2 regions of the Amycolatopsis sp. WAC 04182 genome follow, and region 1 is predicted to be linked to the other one. Evidence: predicted binding sites of a transcription regulator. Region 1 holds the regulator's gene; the other holds the start of a gene.

Evidence for each region. The regulator HspR, encoded in region 1, represses chaperone genes until heat shock. The targets are predictions, from matches to a motif close to ANNTTGAGTNNNNNNNACTCAANNT.
Region 2: the regulator HspR is predicted to act here: its motif matches at 3,897-3,921, upstream of lon (endopeptidase La).

Annotation. Positions count from the first base shown of each region.
Region 1 is NZ_QHJJ01000004.1:849,017-858,618, forward strand. It holds gene DMH01_RS24335 (DUF4097 family beta strand repeat-containing protein) at 1-571, shown strand, start outside; gene DMH01_RS24340 (DUF4097 family beta strand repeat-containing protein) at 599-1,270, shown strand; gene DMH01_RS24345 (alpha/beta hydrolase) at 1,267-2,673, shown strand; gene dnaK (molecular chaperone DnaK) at 2,840-4,717, shown strand; gene grpE (nucleotide exchange factor GrpE) at 4,714-5,484, shown strand; gene dnaJ (molecular chaperone DnaJ) at 5,518-6,690, shown strand; gene DMH01_RS24365 (heat shock protein transcriptional repressor HspR) at 6,696-7,124, shown strand; gene DMH01_RS24370 (DUF305 domain-containing protein) at 7,250-7,858, opposite strand; gene DMH01_RS24375 (lytic polysaccharide monooxygenase) at 7,843-8,595, opposite strand; gene DMH01_RS24380 (FAD-binding oxidoreductase) at 8,756-9,602, opposite strand, start outside.
Region 2 is NZ_QHJJ01000005.1:50,839-60,440, reverse strand. It holds gene DMH01_RS26165 (bifunctional diguanylate cyclase/phosphodiesterase) at 1-1,683, opposite strand, end outside; gene DMH01_RS26160 (GNAT family N-acetyltransferase) at 1,964-2,902, shown strand; gene DMH01_RS26155 (SAM-dependent methyltransferase) at 2,922-3,770, shown strand; gene lon (endopeptidase La) at 3,938-6,340, shown strand; gene DMH01_RS26145 (hypothetical protein) at 6,506-6,706, shown strand; gene DMH01_RS26140 (helix-turn-helix transcriptional regulator) at 6,703-7,206, shown strand; gene DMH01_RS26135 (alkaline phosphatase PhoX) at 7,203-8,363, shown strand; gene DMH01_RS26130 (DedA family protein) at 8,404-9,054, opposite strand; gene DMH01_RS26125 (sensor histidine kinase) at 9,190-9,602, shown strand, end outside.

The DNA.
Region 1 (9,602 bases):
GTTCGAGTACCGCTGGGACAAGCCGGGCGATTCGTTCCGTGTGGAAGGCGACACCCTGGTCCTCGGCGACTGCGGCAGCAGCTGCGAGGTCCGCTACGACGTGGTGGTCCCGGCGGGCGTCCCGGTCACGGGCACCCTCGACTCGGGGGCGATCGACATCGCCGGAGTGTCCACTGTGGACGTCACGGTCGATTCCGGCGCCGTTTCCGTCAGCGACGTGCCGGGCACCGTGAAGGTGCGGTCCGACGCGGGCCGCGTCGAGCTGGCGAACATCGGCCAGGCCGTCACGGTGCAGGCGTCGTCCGGCGCCATCAAGGGGGAACGGCTCGGCGGCAACGTCGAGGCCCGCACCGACAGTGGCCGCATCGAACTCCAGCTGGTCAAGGGCGCCGACGTCACCGCGCAGACCGACAGCGGTTCGGTCGAGGTCACCGTCCCGGCGGGCGACTACAACGTCACCGGCACCACCGGCAGCGGCAGCCGCGACATCGACGTGAACCAGTCCGGTTCGGCACAGCACAAGCTCGATCTCAACACCGACAGCGGAAGCGTCAAGGTCAAAGCGGCCTGACGGACTTTATCGGGGGAACACTTTCTCATGGGGAACAAGGAGAAGCGCGTCCTCGGCGCGCTCGCTCTCGGCGCGCTGACCGCCTTCGGGATCGTCGGCTGCACAGGCGAAAGCAACCAGAAGCTGAGTGACGGCGCGCCCGTCACCGAACAGGTCACCGCGATCCGGGTGGACGTCCCGGTCGGCGCGGTCACGCTCCGGGTGGAGGACGGCGCGCCCGTCTCGCTGCGCCGCGAAGTGACGTACACCGGCAAGAATCCCGGCAAGACCTACAGTGTCGAGAACGGCACGCTGGTCCTCGGCGGCTGTCAGCAGTGCGGCGTGGACTACGACGTCGTGGTGCCGCGCGAGCTGGCGATCTCCGGGACCATCGGCACCGGCAAGATCACGCTCGCCCGGGCGGCCGCGGTCGACCTGAAGGGTGACGTCGGCGATCTCAAGGTGCTGAGCACGTCCGGGCCCGTCAACCTGCGCACCGGCACCGGTGACATCGAGGTCGGTCTCGCGAAGCCCGGCGCGGTCACCGCGAACGCGGAGGTCGGCAAGGTCGTCGTGTCCGTCCCCGACGGCGCGTACCAGGTCCGCGCGAAGACGGAGGTCGGCAAGGTCGAGACGGGTGGTGTGCGGCAGGACCAGGCTTCGGCGAACGTCCTGGACCTCCAGTCCGGCACCGGCTCGATCACGGTGAAGCCCGTATGAAGACGCTCGCCGCGATCACCGCGCTGACCCTGCTGCCGCTTTCCGCGCTGCCCGCGTCCGCCGCGCCCGGGATCGACTGGAAGCCGTGCGCGACCGAGTACGCGCCGACGCTGGAATGCGCGAGCCTGCCGGTGAGCGACGGCTTTTCGATCGCGCTGGCGAAACTGCCCGCGACCGAGCCCGCGCGCCGCGTCGGTTCGCTGCTGACCAATCCGGGCGGGCCGGGCGGGGCCGGCGTCACCGTGCTCAAGTACGGCGGCCGCGGTTTCGCGCTGGACCAGCCGGAAATGGCCGAAGTGCGGCAGCGGTTCGACGTCATCGGGTTCGACCCGCGCGGCGTCGGCGACAGCAGGCCCGCGATCACCTGCGGGCCGGGGCTGCACGATCCGGCGATCAGCCGATTCCCGCGGAGCCGCGCCGAATACGACAAGCTCCTCGCGCACAACCGCGCTTCGGGCAGCGAATGTCTGAAGAGGACAGGACCCGGATTGTCCTCTGTGGACACTTGGCGGGCCGCGGACGACGTCGAAGCGATCCGGGTCGCCCTCGGCGAGCCGAAGGTGAACTGGCTCGGCGTCTCCTACGGTTCCGAACTCGGTGCCGTGTACGCGGAGAAGTACCCGAAGCGCGTCCGGACGATGGTGCTCGACGGCGCGGTCGACCATTCGCGGCCGACCAGGCAGGCGGTCCTCGAAGAGGCAATCGCGACCGAAAGCGCGCTCAAGGACTTCGCGCGGTGGTGCACGACGTCGGCCGACTGCCCGCTTCGCGGCAAGGACGCCCTCGCCGCTTACGACGCGCTGATGCGGACGCCCGGGGGTGTGCCGTCGAAACAACTCGGGCGGAACGTGACCGCCGAGGAGATGGCGGCCGGCGTCTACGGCAGCCTCATCCTCCCCGCGTTCTGGCCGGAACTCGCGAAGGCGATCGAGGCCGCGACGGCGGGGAACGCGGACGGACTGCTGCCGTACTCCCAGCTCGACCCGTCTTACGGCGCGTATCGCGCGATCGGCTGTCACGACTTCGGCTCGCCGTTCACCTCCTACGCCGACATGCGGGCGATGCAGGGACTGGTGAAGACCCTCTCGCCGCACGGCTGGCGGTACTCGGAGTTCTGGGACATGGCGAGCGGGTGCGCGGGCTGGCCGGTGCCTTCGGCGTACCTGCCGCGGCCGCAGCGCGTCCAGGGGGCGGCGCCGATCCTCGTGGTCGGCGGCGAACACGATCCGGCGACGCCGCTGGTGTGGGCGAAGGGGCTCGCGCGGAACATCGAGAACTCGACGTTGCTGGTCGACGCCGGGTACGGGCACACGGGGCTGCTCAACTCGGCCTGCGTGCGCACCCAAGAGGTGAAATACCTGGTGAGCGGCGTCACACCCGCTCCGGGCGCGGTCTGCCGGTAGTCCGGGAACAAGACGATCGTGCCGCACGTTGAGCCGGATACAAGGTTGAGTGAGGGTGACTCAAGTCCGGCTTGACGGAAGCCCCACCATCCCGATACAACTTGCGTTGAGCCCACTCAAGGTGGGCCGATACGTGCAGGTCACGAACTAGCAGGAGGATCACACCATGGCGCGAGCGGTCGGCATCGACCTCGGCACGACCAACTCGGTCGTCGCTGTCCTTGAGGGCGGCGAGCCGACGGTCATCGCCAACTCGGAAGGTTCCCGCACCACCCCGTCCATCGTCGCCTTCGCCAAGAACGGCGAAGTGCTGACCGGCCAGCCGGCGAAGAACCAGGCCGTGACGAACGTCGACCGGACCATCCGGTCGGTCAAGCGGCACATCGGTACCGACTGGAAGACCGAGATCGACGGCAAGGCCTACACCTCGCAGGAGATCAGCGCCCGCGTGCTGATGAAGCTCAAGCGCGACGCCGAGGCGTACCTGGGCGAGACCATCACCGACGCGGTCATCACCGTCCCCGCCTACTTCGAGGACGCGCAGCGGCAGGCCACCAAGGAGGCCGGGCAGATCGCCGGCCTGAACGTGCTCCGCATCGTCAACGAGCCCACCGCGGCGGCGCTGGCGTACGGCCTCGACAAGGGCGAGAAGGAACAGACCATCCTGGTCTTCGACCTCGGTGGCGGTACGTTCGACGTCTCGCTGCTGGAGATCGGCGAGGGTGTCGTCGAGGTCCGTGCGACCTCCGGTGACAACCACCTCGGCGGTGACGACTGGGACGAGCGCATCGTCACCTGGCTGGTCGACAAGTTCAAGTCGTCCAACGGCATCGACCTCACCAAGGACAAGATGGCGCTCCAGCGCATCCGTGAGGCCGCCGAGAAGGCGAAGATCGAGCTCTCCAGCTCGAACTCGGCCAGCATCAACCTGCCGTACATCACGGTGGACGCGGACAAGAACCCGTTGTTCCTCGACGAGCAGCTCTCCCGCGCCGAGTTCCAGAAGATCACCTCGGACCTGCTCGAGCGCACCCGCAAGCCGTTCAACAACGTCATCCGTGACGCGGGTGTCGCCGTCGGCGACATCGACCACGTCGTGCTCGTGGGTGGTTCCACCCGCATGCCCGCCGTGTCCGAGCTGGTCAAGGAGCTGACCGGCGGCCGCGAGCCGAACAAGGGCGTCAACCCGGACGAGGTCGTCGCCGTCGGCGCTGCGCTGCAGGCCGGTGTGCTCAAGGGTGAGGTCAAGGACGTCCTGCTGCTCGACGTGACCCCGCTTTCGCTGGGCATCGAGACCAAGGGCGGCGTGTTCACCAAGCTCATCGAGCGCAACACCACGATCCCGACCAAGCGTTCGGAGATCTTCTCCACCGCGGACGACAACCAGCCCTCGGTGCAGATCCAGGTGTTCCAGGGTGAGCGCGAGATCGCGGCGCACAACAAGAAGCTCGGCATGTTCGAGCTGACCGGTCTCCCGCCCGCCCCCCGTGGCGTGCCGCAGATCGAGGTCACCTTCGACATCGACGCCAACGGCATCGTGCACGTCCTCGCGAAGGACCTCGGCACGAACAAGGAGCAGTCGATGACGATCACCGGTGGCTCCGCGCTGCCGAAGGACGACATCGAGCGCATGGTCAAGGACGCCGAGGCGCACGCCGAGGAGGACAAGCAGCGCCGCGAGGAGGCGGAGACCCGCAACCAGGCGGAGACGCTGGTCTACCAGACCGAGAAGTTCGTCAAGGACAACGAGGACAAGCTGCCCGACGAGCTCAAGGGCAAGGTCAAGACCGCGATCGACGAGGCCAACGAGGCGCTCAAGGGCACCGACTCGGCGAAGATCCGCGAGTCCATCGAGAAGCTGAACACCGCTTCGCAGGAGCTGGGCACCGCGCTCTACGCCAACGCGGCGGGCAACGCCGCCGACGACGCCGCCGCCGGTGAAGGCGCCGCCGGGACCGCGGGTGCGGGCACCGGTTCGCAGGCCAAGGCCGACGACGTCGTCGACGCCGAGATCGTCGAAGAGGACGAGAAGGACAAGAAGTGACGGGACGCTACGACGAAACCGAGGGCCAGGGCCCGGATGAGCCGGTGGTCGTGCGGGACCGTAGGCGGATCGATCCGCTGACCGGTGAGGTCCGCTCGGCCGCCCCGGAGGCCGAACCCAAGGAAGGTCCGAAGCACGCCGCTCCTGCCGAGGAACCGGCTGCTCCGACGGAGCCGGAGCCCGCGGCACACGCGGGCCCCGGCCTCGGGGAGTCCATTGTGGACGACTCGGTGTCGGTGGCCACCGGGCTGGAGAAGGAGCTGGCGGAACGCACCGCCGACCTCCAGCGTCTCCAGGCGGAGTACGCCAACTACCGCAAGCGCGTGGACCGCGACCGCGAGCAGGTCGTCGCCGGCGCGAAGGCGTCGGTCGTCAACGATCTGCTCCCGCTGCTCGACGACATCGAGCGCGCGGAACAGCACGGCGATCTGACGGGCGCCTTCAAGGCGGTCGGCGAGAAGCTGGTCGGGAGCCTGCAGCGGTCGGGCCTCGAGCCGTTCGGCGCCGAGGGCGAGCCCTTCGACCCGAGCGTCCACGAGGCGGTCCAGCACAGCACGTCGCCGGACGTCACCGAGCCGACGGTCACCATGGTCATGCGCCGCGGTTACCGCTTCGGCGAGCGTGTGCTGCGCCCGGCGATGGTCGGGGTCACCGACCACGAGCCGGGCGCGGCTCCCGCGCCGTCGGCGCAGGACGCCCCGGTGGACCCGCCCGTCGGTGGCGAACTGCCGCTCGAGGGCGAACTTTTCGATGAGAACAACCGCTGATCGGCGATACGGCGTGAAAGGAGGAGACGTTCGGTGAGTGCACGGGAATGGATCGGTAAGGACTTCTACCGTGAGCTGGGCGTCTCCTCCGACGCCACCGCGGACGAGATCAAGAAGGCCTATCGCAAGCTGGCCAAGGAGAACCACCCCGACGCCAACGCGGGCAACGCGGAGGCCGAGAAGAAGTTCAAGGCGGTCTCCGAGGCGTACGGCGTTCTTTCCGACACGTCCAAGCGCAAGGAGTACGACGAGGCCCGCCGCCTCTTCGGCTCCGGTGGTCCCGGCGGCTTCGGCTTCCCGGGGGCCGGCGGTGGCGGCGGCGGTTTCGACGTCGGCGACATCTTCGGCCAGGCGGGTCAGCAGCAGGGCGGCTTCGGCGGTCTCGGCGACATCCTCGGCGGGCTCTTCGGCCGTCGCGGCGCCGCCGGTGCCACCGCGAACCGGCCGCAGCGCGGCTCGGACGTGGAGACCGACGTCCGGATCGACTTCGCCGAGGCGGTCAAGGGCGCGACCCTGCCGCTGCGGCTGTCGAGCCCGGCGACCTGTTCCACCTGTGGCGGCAACGGCGCGAAGCCGGGGACCTCCCCGAGGACGTGTGCGACCTGCCAGGGCAGCGGGCTGGTCAGCCGGAGCCAGGGCGCGTTCGCGTTTTCGGAGCCCTGCCGGGACTGCCGCGGCCGCGGCACGCTCATCGACGACCCCTGCCCGGAATGCGCGGGCGAGGGCATCAGCACCCGCACCCGCACGCTGACCGTGCGGATCCCGCCGGGCGTCGCCGACGACCAGCGGATCCGGCTGGCGGGCCAGGGCGAACCGGGCCGTGGCGGCGCGCAACCGGGCGATCTGTACGTCCGCGTGCACGTCGCTCCGCACGCGGTGTTCGGGCGCAAGGACCTCGACCTGACGATCACCGTGCCGGTGTCCTTCACGGAACTGGCCCTCGGCGGCACGATCACCGTGCCGACGCTCGAGGGGAAGGTCTCGCTGAAGGTGCCGCAGGGCACGGCGAGCGGTCGCGTGCTCCGGGTGCGCGGCAAGGGAATCGCGAAACGCGACGGCTCGCAGGGCGACCTGCTGGTCACCCTGCAGGCGGCCATCCCGGCCAAATTGGACGACAAGGCCCGTGAAGCGCTGGAGGCCTACGCGGAGGCCATGGCCGACCACGATCCGCGACCGGAGATCACCGAACTTCTCGAAGGCAGGTGAGCACGATGTTCGGCGGGCTGCCGCACGGTGCGGACGAGGACACCCCGGTGTTCGTCATTTCGGTGGCGGCGCAGCTTTCCGGCCTGCACGCGCAGACCCTGCGGTCCTACGACCGCCAGGGTCTCGTGTCGCCGGGCCGGACCTCCGGTGGTGGACGCCGTTACTCGATGCGGGATATCGCGTTGCTGCGCGAAGTGCAGCGACTGTCCCAAGAGGACGGTGTCAACCTCGCGGGCATCAAGCGGATCATCGAGCTGGAGAACCAGGTCGACGCGCTCCGCGCGCGAATCGCCGAACTGACCGATGAGCTCACGGCGGCATATGTCGCCGCCGAACAGACGGCCGCGGCCGTGCACGCCTCCTACCGCAAGGACCTCGTCCCCCTGCGGCAGCAGACGGCCCTGGTCGTCTGGAAGCCCAAAAAACGTACTTAGGTCCCGCGTGATTGAACGTGTCACTCGCGTGATTGAGCACGCAACTCGCGTGATTGAAGGCGTAACTCACGAGTTACGCCTTCAATCACGCGAGTGACACGTTCGCGCACAGAGGACTGAACGCGTTATTGGCCGGGCACCAGGGTCCGGATCTGCTGGACCTCGCCGGTGCGCGAATCCATGATCCGCTGGGCCAGTGCCTTCGCCTCCGGGTTCTTGCCGTCCTTCAGTTCGGTCCTCGCCAGCGCGACCCCGTTGTGCTGGTGCGCGACGAAGATGTCGGCGAAGTCGAGGCTGAACTCCGCACCATCCTTTTTGGACAGTGCTTCGAGCAGTCCCTTGTCCGTGAGCCCGTCGCCACCGTGATGGTGGTGCGCGTGCGGATCCGCCGAGCCCGTCTCGGGTTTGCCCCAGGCCTTCAGCCAGTTCCGCATGTCGGTGGTCTCGGTCTGCTGCGTCGCCTCGATGGCCGCCGCGAGATTCGTCAGCTCCTGCTTCTGCCCCTGCTTGGCCTTCACCAGCTTGACGATCTCCACACCCTGGTCGTTGTGGGCGATCATCATCTGCAGGAACATCACGTCGGCGTCGTTGTACGCCGCCGACGCGCCCGCCGACTGGGGGACCGGGGAGAGCGGGGCGCCGGCGTTGGGGGGTGAGCCGTCGCCGGACCCGCAGCCCGCGAGGGCCACGAGACCGGCGACGAGAACGAGGGCCAGCTTCACTGGCGTGTCCACAGGGCCGGGGTGTTCGGCGGCTCCCAGCCTTGGATCGCCGTATGCGCCATCTGGCACCGGTAGGTGGCGCCGCCGTAGGTCACCGTGCTGCCGACCGAGTAGGACGCGCCGGCCGCCCAGGTGCCGCCGGTGGGCGGGTTGGTCGTGCTGGTCGGGGGGTTCGACGTCGTAGGCGGGTTGCTGGTGGTCGGCGGGTTGCTCGTGGTGGGCGGGTTGCCGCCGCCGATCTGCAGGTCGATGCAGCTGTAGAAGGCCATCGGCGTGTCCGCGATGTTCCAGATGGCGAGCACCTTCTGGCGGCCGCTGAAGCCGTTCAGGCTCACCGTGTGCGACGTCGGGTCCTTCGGCGCGGAGTTGTTCCCGCTGATGTCGGCGATCTTGGTGCCGCCGATGTAGTACTCGTAGTTCGTGGTCCGGTGGTAGGCGGTGAACTTCCAGTTGAAGGTCACGCTGTTGCCGACCGACGCGGCGGGCCACGGCTTCGACTCGTCGTTGAGCTCGGCGAATCCGGGAAGACCGCCGTTGCAGCTGCGGAGCCCCTTGGGGCCTTCGACGCTCTGCGGTTCGTAGACGATGGCACCGCAGCCGGAAACCTTGCCCTGGGCGCAGTTCGCCTGGCGGCTGGGCGGGGACAGCACATAGCCGTGGGCGCTGGCCACCTGCGGGATGGCCACGATGGCGATCGGGGCGAGGATCGCACCGGCGGCGGCTGCCACGAGCTTGCGTTTGACGGTCATGCCGGCTCCTGGGGGATGGAACGACGGTGTTCCCGTAAGGGGGAGCAATGTGGTCTAGACCATAAATCCGCCGGTGACCGCGGTCAATGATTCACTGACCTACTGCTGCGTCGAGCCCAGGTGGAACAGCCGATCGGCCTAATACGAAGGACGCATCGGCTCAGTCCAGGGTGAAGGGGTCGTACTTGATCCGCGCCAGGTCCGTGCCCGCGGCGAGCAGTTTCGCGATCGTCGCCCGGATCATCGACGGTGACCCGGCGACGTACACGTCGCGCTCCTTCCAGGCACCGCGCTGCGTGACCGCCGTGGCCAGCGTGCCGCGGTCGCCGCCGGCGATGGTGCCTTCCTCGGTCACCGGGGTCACCGTCAGCCAAGGGCAGGTGACGGTCAGCCCGCGGAGCTCGTCGAGGGCGTAGAGGTCTTCCGGGCGGCGGCCGCCGAAGAACAGGTGCACCGGCGGGTTGTGCTTCCAGCGCGACATGTCGTCGAGCAGGGCGAGCAGCGGCGCGACGCCGGTGCCGCCGCCGATCATCAGCAGCGGACGGCTCTCCGTGTGGTTCACCGAAAGCGCGCCGAGCGACGGGCCGAGGCGCCAGACGTCGCCGAACCGGGTGTGGTGGACGATCGCGCGCGAGACCCAGCCTCCGCGCACGGCGTGCACGTGGAACTCCATCGTCCCGTCGGCGTGCGGCGCGGTGGCGGGCGAGAAGTACCGCCACATCCGCGGCCGCTGCGGGACTTCGACGCTGACGTAACCGCCGGCCCGGTACGGGAGCGGCTGATCGGTGCGTACCTTGACGATGGCGACGTCACGGGACACGACGCGGTGTTCGATGACGGTCGCCTTCCACCACGCCGGCCCGACTTCCTTGCCCGCGGCCTCGCGCATGTTCTTCGAAATGACGCCGTACGCGGTGACCCAGGCGTCTTCCAGCTCCGGTGTCCAGTCGTCCTTCAGGAACCTTTTCAACGCGGCGATCAGCGCGACGCCGACGGCGTCGTAATGG
Region 2 (9,602 bases), on a different contig from region 1:
TTCCGCCGACGAAGTGGCGTAGCCGATCATCGCGTTGGCTTCGACGGAGAGCCGGTCGACCGGGTACGGGGCGACGAGTTCCGCGCGCAGCAGTTCCGCGGCGGCCTGGGCGCGTTCCGGCGCGCAGCCGACGAGGAGCGCCGCGAAGGACGCGCCTTCGAGCCTGGCGAGCGGGACGTCGGGGCCGAGCGCGTCGCGGATCCGGCGGCCCGCGGCGATGACCATCCGGTCGGCCCACACGTAGCCGAGTGCGTCGCTGACGGTGGAGAAGACGTCGAGGTCGATCCGGAGCACGACCGCGTCGACCTGTTCCCGCAACGGTTCCTTGGCGACCTGGCGGAAGCCCGGCCGGTTGAGCAGACCGGTCAGCGGGTCGTGGTAGGCGTCGTGGCGCAGGGTCGCGAGCAGGCGCCGGTTGTCCAGCGACGTCGCGAGGTGGCTGGCCATCGTGCCGAGCAGCTGGACGTCGTACTTGCCGAATCCGCGCCAGCGGGACAGCCTGTCGTGCGCTTCGACGACGCCGAGGAGCTGGTTCGCGCTGCGCAACGGGACGACCAGCGCCTCCTGCGCGCCGCGGTCGAGCAACGCGGAGCGGACGTCGGGATTGGCTTCGGTGATCCGGAAATGCCGGACGTGCGCGCCGGGCAGGCGCAGCAGCGGGTCGTCGGCGGCCGGGTCGACGGGCGGCAGTTCGTCGCCCGCGACGACCATCCGCATGGTGTCCTTCGGTTCCAGCCGCAGCCTGAGCACGACACGGCCGGCGGCGAGCTGGTCCTTGATGCGTTCGGCGATGGTCGCCCATTCGCGGACGTCGACCCCGCCGACGAGTTCGTCGGCTCGTCCGGCGGGCCGCGCGGCGGCCTGTTGCCCGGACCGCGCGACCATCAGGCTCACGTCGGACAGCGCTTCCATGTCGCGCTGCTCGCGGAGCAGGTCGGAGTACGCCCAGTACAAAGCGGTGAGGCCGAGGAAGACGGCCAGCACGAGCGGCCAGGCCTTCGGCGTCCCGGAAATGACCAAATATCCGGAAAGACCGACCGAAGCGTTGACGAAGCCGACGACGAGGATGCGGCCGGTCAGCCGGATCGCGGTGCTGACCCGCATGCGGCGGCGCAGCACGCGGACGGCGGCGAGCGCGAGCAGCGTGCTGACCAGCGGCGCGGTCAAAGTGCCCGCCAGCGCGGCGATCCAGGTCATGTCGTGGGCGCCGGAAGCCTGTTTCACCAGTCCTGCCACGGCGAACGCGCCGGTGATCTCCAGCAGGAAGGCGCCGGCGTTGTAGAGCACACGGCCCGCGACCTTGCGGGCCAGCAAGGTCCCGATGCCCGCCGCGAGATGGGCGGCGAGCACGACTTCGAAGGGAGCGACGAAGAAACCGATGACCAGCGGGATCTCGGTGAACGAGATCGTCCACGAGATACCGCTGCGGACGTCGACGTTGATGCCGAGCTGTTCGGCGAGCAGGAACGCGAGCGCGAGGATCGGCCCGATCCACAACAGGTCGTCCGAAGCCTCGAAGTCCAGCCAGAGGCTGACCGCGGCCGCGGCGGCGATGCCCATGGTGAGGACCGCGAAGGTGTAGACGCGGAATCGTCGCTCGTCGGTACGAGCCTCCGTAACGGCGCCTCCCTTGCCCGCTGCCGCCTGTGCGGCGCTCCCGGGCCTGCCGTTCGTGTCCGGCATCCGACCTTCCTTCCCGGCTGCCCAACCGGTCTTGTCCTACCGCGACCTCGGGGACGAGGGCAATACAGTACCCCGGAGGGCGTACCCGAGTCCCATTCGAGACAGTATGAGATCACCCCAGGGTTAACAATGGGCGCGTCGCGCTGACCTGCGTGGACCAAGGGGTGAAATGGGAGCGTTATTCGCGTTCCTTCCGACTACCGGAAGTCACCTGGCGCCACGCCCCGGCCAATCCCGTGAAGTTCCCGGCGGACCCGTGAGTAGGGGCTTGAATAGCCCTATGAATAGCCACGCCATCGCCGCCGGGCATGCCGAGCGGCTCGCCACCGTGGACGCCCTGCTCCCCGAAATGCCTGCACTGGAGCCTGTCGAGGGCTCCGTGTCACTCTCCGCGACAGCAGGCGACTCGGCCGCCGCCGGATTGTCGGTACGGACTGAGGCGGCTCCCGATTCTGTTGACTCTCCGTGGCGGGCGCTCGTCGAGCATCGCCTCGAAGCGCGGCTCACCGGACCGCGCCCGGAAGCGGCCCTTGACGCATTACTCACCCGATGGGATGAACATCTGAAGACCGTGGCCCCACCTGGGGATGTCGAGACCGCGGCGACCGTGGTCCGGCCCAGCCGGGACTCCCCCGGCTCGGCCGAACTGCTGCGCCGCGGCTTCGCGCCCGTGCTGGTGATCGCGGTCCGCCCGGCCGACCGGCTCGCCGTGACGGGACCGCCCGCCACTCCCGGAGTGCACATCCGGCCCGCCGAAGCGGATGATCTCGAAACCGCCGTCGGACTCGAACTGGAATTGCAGCGCTACGACGCGCAGTTCGGTTCTGTCACTTTGCGCGAGGGCGCGGAGGAAACGATCACGGCGGAGCTGGCGAAACACGTCGGCCGCGAAAATCCGACGTTGTGGATCGCCGAACTGTACGGCCGCCCGCTGGGCATGGTCCGGGTGCAGTTCCCCGGCGAGACGGGGTGGATCGGCGGCCGGGTCGCGGCCGAGAAGGTCGGCTACCTGTCGTCGCTCGCGGTGGCCGAACCGGCGCGTTCGAGCGGGGTGGGGACGGCGCTCGCCGCGCACGCGCACCAGGTCTTCGACGAATGCGGCACCGACGCCGTGCTGCTGCACCACGCGCTGGCCAACCCGCGCTCGACGCCGTTCTGGTACGCGCAGGGCTACCGGCCGCTCTGGACGTACTGGCAGCGCCGACCGGCGGTGCCCTGATCCCGATAGGCTCGTTTTCGTGAAGAAGGACGAGGACGCGGCCCCGGTGGCGCCGACCGGGGTCGACACCGAAAAGCCGTCCGCGGCGAGGATCTACGACTGGTTCCTCGGCGGGACCCACAACTGGGCGGTCGACCGCGAATTCGCCCGCGCGCTGGAAAAGCAGTGGCGGTGGGTCAAACCGGGCGCGCGGCACAACCGCGAGTTCATGAACCGGGTCGTGCGCGCGGCGCTGAACGCCGGGATCCGGCAGTTCATCGATCTGGGCTCCGGTGTCCCGACCGCCGGGAACGTGCACGAGATCGTCCAGGAGGAACTGGAGCCGGGCGACACGGCGAAGGTCGTGTACGTCGACTACGAGCCGGTGGCGGTCGCGCACGCGGAGCTGATCCTCGAACGGCACGAGGCGACCGACTGGGCCGGGATCATCCAGGCGGACATGAGGCGGCCGAAGGACGTCCTGCGGCATCCGGAAACGCTGCGGCTGATCGATTTCGACCAGCCGGTGTGCCTGATGATGATGGCCGTCCTGCATTTCGCCGGCCCGCACGACGATCCGCCCGCGCTGGTCGCGACCTACCGGAACGCGCTGGCGCCGGGCAGCTGGCTGGGGCTGTCGCATATGAGCTTCGGCGGCCAGACGGGCGAGGACGCCGACGGGCTCCACTGGATGGTCGAGCAGTACCGGAAGACGAGCAACCCGGTGTGGATGCGGGACCGTGAAGAGATCGAGCCGCTCTTCGGGGACTGGCCGCTGCTGGAGCCCGGCGTCGTCCACCTGCCCGAGTGGCGGCCGGTGCGGGAGCTGAGGCGGGACGAGGAAGGTGCCCGGCCGTTCGCCTGGTGCGGGGTCGCCGTCCACCCCTGACATCCGACCTCTGGTCCCAACGCGTCGCGTTTAGCCCCCTAAACGCGACGCGTTGGGCGTTAGAGGTCGGAGGGGAGAGTGATCGCTGACGGCGAACGCGAGAAGGAAACAAACGGGTCGATCGGAGAGTTGAGCTAGACAGACTCAACTAACCGAGGAGTGCACAGATGACCGACACCCGCCTCCTGCCCGTCCTCCCGCTCGATGACGACGTCGTGCTGCCGGGCATGATCGTCCCGCTCGACCTCGCCGACACGGAGACGCGCGCCGCGGTGGAGTCCGCCCAGGCCACCACGCCTGCCCAGGCTTCCTTCCCGGGGATCCGGTCCAGCGCCGCCACGAAGGCCGAAGTGCTGATCGTCCCCCGCGTCCACGGCGAGTACGCCGGACTCGGCACCATCGCGACCGTCGAGCGCATCGGGCGCGTGCCCGGCGGCAAGACCGCGGTGTTGCTGCGCGGCACCCGCCGCGCCGTCGTCGGCCACATCGCCGACGGCCCCGGCGCCGCCCGCTGGGTGCACGCCGAGGTCGCCGCCGAGACCACCGACGACAACTCCGCGAAGCTCGCGTCCGAGTACAAGTCCGTCGTCATCGCGATCCTCCAGCAGCGCGGCGGCTGGCAGATGATCGACGCCGTCCAGGAGGTCGAGGAGCCGTCCGCGCTCGCCGACCTCGCGGGCAACTCGTCCTACCTCAAGACCGAGCAGAAGCTCGAACTGCTGACCACGCTCGACGTCTCCACGCGGCTGGAGAAAGCGCTCGAATGGAGCCGCGAGCAGCTGGCCGAGCTCGAGGTCACCGACACCATCCGCAAGGACGTCCAGGAGGGCATGGAGAAGCAGCAGAAGGAGTTCCTGCTGCGCCGCCAGCTCGAAGCGATCCGCAAGGAGCTGGGCGAACTCGACGGCACCGCCAACGACGACGACTACCGCGCCCGCGTCGAGGCCGCCGAACTGCCGGACGCGGTCAAGAAGGCCGCACTGTCCGAAGTGGACAAACTGGAGCGGACGTCGGACCAGTCCCCCGAGGGCGGCTGGATCCGCACGTGGCTGGACACCGTCCTCGAACTGCCGTGGAACGAGCGCACCACCGACGTCCACGACATCGCCGCGGCGCGCGACATCCTCGACGCCGACCACGCCGGTCTCGACGACGTGAAGGAACGCATCATCGAGTACCTGGCCGTGCGCAAGCGTCGCGCGGAGTCGGGCCTTGGCCCGGTCGGCGGACGGCGTTCGGGCGCCGTGCTGGCGCTCGCCGGTCCTCCCGGGGTCGGCAAGACGTCGCTCGGCGAGTCCGTGGCGAAGGCGATGGGCCGCAAGTTCGTCCGCGTGGCGCTCGGCGGCATCCGCGACGAGGCCGAGATCCGCGGTCACCGCCGCACCTACGTCGGCGCGCTGCCCGGCCGGATCGTCCGCGCCATCAAGGAAGCGGGCTCGATGAACCCGGTCGTGCTGCTCGACGAGATCGACAAGGTCGGCGCCGACTACCGCGGCGACCCGACGGCCGCGCTGCTGGAAGTGCTGGACCCGGAGCAGAACCACACGTTCCGCGACCACTACCTCGAGGTCGAGCTCGACCTGTCCGACGTCGTGTTCCTCGCGACGGCGAACGCGCTCGAGACCATCCCCGGCCCGCTGCTGGACCGGATGGAGCTGGTCACCCTCGACGGCTACACCGAGCACGAGAAGGTCACCATCGCCCGCGACCACCTGCTCCCCCGCGAGCTGGAGCGCGCCGGTCTCGGCAAGGACGACGTCACGCTGACCGACGGCGCGTTCAGCCGCATCGCCGCCGAGTACACGCGGGAGGCCGGGGTGCGCAACGCGAACCGGACCATCGCGAAGGTGCTGCGGAAGGTGGCGACCAAGGTCGCGCTGGACGAGGTCGAGCTGCCGCTGACGATCGACGCCGACGGGCTCGAGACCTACCTCGGCCGCCCGCGGCACCTGCCGGAGTCCTCACTGCCCGCGTCGACGCAGCGCACGTCGACCCCGGGTGTGGCGACCGGGCTGGCGGTGACCGGCGCCGGCGGTGACGTCCTCTACATCGAGGCGTCGCTGGCGGATCCGGAGTCGGGCTCGACCGGGCTGTCGCTGACCGGCCAGCTGGGCGACGTGATGAAGGAGTCGGTGCAGATCGCGTTGTCGTACCTGCGCTCGCGCGGCGCCGAGCTGGAACTGCCGGTCGGCGACCTGAAGGACCGCGGCATCCACGTGCACGTCCCCGCGGGCGCGGTGCCCAAGGACGGGCCGAGCGCCGGCATCACGATGACGACCGCGCTGGCGTCCCTGCTCTCGGGCCGGGTCGTGAAGTCGGACGTCGCGATGACCGGTGAGGTGTCGCTGACCGGGCGTGTGCTGCCGATCGGCGGGGTCAAGCAGAAGCTGCTGGCCGCGCACCGGGCCGGGATGAAGACGGTGATCATCCCGCAGCGCAACGAGCCCGATCTGGACGACGTGCCGGCGGAAGTGCTGGCACAGCTGGACGTCCACGCCGTGGCGAACGTCCGTGACGTCCTGGACATCGCGCTGGCCCCGGCGACGGCTCCGGTCGCCCAAGCGGCGTAACAGCGCGAGGCCGAGCCCCGGATCCTGCCCAGGATCCGGGGCTTTCGGCTTTCCGAGATCCGGACGAACCCGGACATTGACTCACCTTAAACTCCCTATCACGTTTTGATAACGTGTATTGCGTGCCACCCAGCCGGGGTGCGTGATCCTTGAGAGGGCAAGGTCATGAGTCAAGGAATTCTTTCCCCGTTGCGGCCGAGGCGCAGGTGCGTTTCGGCCGGTCAGATCGTCTGTCTGAGCATTCTCACCGGTTTCACCGCGGCGCTGACCTTCGCCGGTACCAGTGCCTCGATCGCCGCGGGTATCGCCATCGCCCTGTTCGGCGCCGTTCTCCGTCACCCCGTGCCCGCCAGGGCATCCCGATGAACACCGAATCGGAGTTCATGGCACGGCTGCGCGAACTTCGCGACCGAAGCGGCCTCAGCATCCGCGCGCTGGCCGCCGCGACCGGCTGGTCGCGCAGCACCTTGGCCGACATGTTGGCCCGGAACACCTTGCCCAGCAACGAAAACCAGATGAGGGGCCTGCTGTGCGCACTGCTCCGTGCGGTGCCCGGAGAGCCGGGGATAGACGAGTATCTCGCCGACTGGCGTCACCTGATCGGACGTCGCCACCACCGCAATGGCGGATGCGCGCCGATCGATCGGATACTGCTCGCGTTGGCCGTCGCGGAACAGCGCGGCGGGGCCGACGCGCCGGGGCTCCGCAAAGCCCGGGAAATTGTGCTGAGCGAGGGTTCCCTACGAAAGTTCTCTTCTCGCGGTGAATATGCCGCGAATTCACCTGGAAGTCCCGTTCCGCCCGTACTCTCCGACCCGCTCCTTCCCGCACCACCACATCAGCGGATGTCTCGGAGGCATGAGTGAAGCGACGGAATTTCCTGCGCGCGGCCGTGGTCGGCGCCGGTGTCACGGCGTTCGGAAACAGGCTCTCGGGGGCGGCCCTCGCCGCGCCCGCCCAGAACGGACCCAGCCCGTACGGCGCGCTCCAGGCGGCCGACGCGAACGGGATCCAGCTGCCGGCGGGATTCACCAGCCGCGTCATCGCGAGGTCCGGCCAGCAGGTCGCGAACACCGGGTACACCTGGCACAGCGCCCCGGACGGCGGCGCCGTGTTCGCCGACGGCAGCGGCTGGATCTACGTGTCGAACTCGGAGATCACCCCGGGCGGCGGCGCGAGCGCGGTCAAATTCGACGCGAGCGGGAACATCACCGGCGCACACCGCATCCTGGCGAACACGCGGCAGAACTGCGCAGGGGGCAAGACTCCTTGGAACACCTGGCTTTCCTGTGAGGAGATCGACCTCGGGTTCGTCTACGAGTGCCAGCCGAACGGCCCGGCAACGGCCGCCGTCCAGCGGCCCGCGATGGGGAAGTTCAAGCACGAGGCCGCGGCGGCCGACCCGGTGCGCAAGGTCGTCTACCTGACCGAGGACACCTCGGACGGCTGCTTCTACCGCTTCGTCCCGACGACCTGGGGCAACCTCTCCGCCGGAACGCTGCAGGTGCTGAAGGCGGGCACGGCGACCTCGGGCAGCTTCACCTGGGCGAACGTGCCCGACCCCGACGGCTCCCCCACCGCCACCCGCAACCAGGTGTCCGGCGCGAAACGGTTCTCCGGCGGCGAAGGCCTGCACTACGCCAACGACACCGCGTGGTTCACCACCAAGGGCGACAACCGCGTCTGGCAGCTCAACCTGACGAACAACACCTACGAGCTGGCCTACGACGACTCGCTGGTCAGCCCCGGGTCGGCGCCGCTGACCGGCGTCGACAACGTCACCGGCACCTCCTCGGGTGATCTGTTCGTCGCCGAAGACGGCGGCAACATGGAGATCTGCATCATCACGCCGAACGACATCGTGGCGCCGTTCCTGCGGATCAACGGCCAGAGCTCGTCGGAGATCTGCGGCCCCGCGTTCACCCCGGCGGGGAACCGGCTGTACTTCTCGTCGCAACGCGGTACCTCCGGTTCGTCCTCCGGCGGGATCACCTACGAGGTGACCGGCCCCTTCCGTTCCTGAGACCCGGTGCGGGCGCCCGGCAAGGGGCGCCCGCACCGGCTCAGGCGTTGGTGCGGTTCTTCTCGCGCAGGCGGTTCACCACGAAGAGGATCAGCGCGACCCCGACGGCGGCGATCACGAAGTACTGGAAGAACCCGGCGTACTCCTCGACCACGTGCCAGCTCTCCCCGAGGCCGTAGCCCGCCAGCACGAACACCGTGTTCCAGATCAGGCTGCCCAGCGTGGTCAGGGCCAGGAACCGCCAGAACGGCATGCGCTCGATCCCGGCGGGCAACGAGATGAGGCTGCGGAAGATCGGCACCATCCTGCCGAAGAACACCGCCTTGGTGCCGTGTTTCTGGAACCAGGCCTCTGTTTTGTCGAAGTCGGACGTCTTGACCAGCGGGATCTTCGCCATCCAGCGGCGAGTGCGGTCTCGGCCGAGCAGGAGGCCGAGGTAGTACACGATGATCGCGCCCGCGACCGAACCGAAGGTCGTCCACACCAGCGCTTCCACCAGGGTGAACGTGCCCTGGCTCGCGGAGAACCCGGCGAGCGGGAGCACCAGTTCGCTGGGGATCGGCGGGAACAGGTTGTCCAGGCCGACGATGATCGCGGCGCCCGGACCGCCCAGCGCGTCCATCAGTGACACCGCCCAGCCGGCGAGTCCTCCCATCGGTTCGCTGGCGGTTTGGGCGAGCAGGAGGTTCATGGCGGCCTTTCGTGGTCGTCTGCAGTTGCCAACGAACGTACGAATCACCCGGGTTCCGCACCCTGGGGTGAAGCGGCACAGATCACTGAGGAAAACCGCAATACCGACCTCCGGATACCCCGCTAGCCTGGCGCTATGCCTTTTCCGGCAGCGATGCGCCGCTACCTGCGCAAAGCACTCCGCGGCACCCTCGGCCTGGCGATCGGCGCCATGACCTCGGTCGCGGAGTTCTTCTACGTGCTCTTCGGCGGCCTCGCGCTCACGGTCCCCGCGCTGCGGCGGCCCGTCTTCGCCGGTGCGCGCGTACTGTCCGAAATGGAACGGCGGCGGCTGGAGAAGTACTTCGGCGAAGAGAACGCCACGGATTACACCGGCCGTCGCGCGATGGCCTACCTCGTCCCGCGGTGCGTCATCGGACTGCTCTGCGCCGCGATCTTCCTCATGATCGCACTGGGCACCGGATCCGGCCTGATCATCGCCGCTCAGCTCCTCGCAGGTCAGTCCCCCGGCGGGGGAGCGCCTGCCGACTGGTACGACCCGGTCACCAC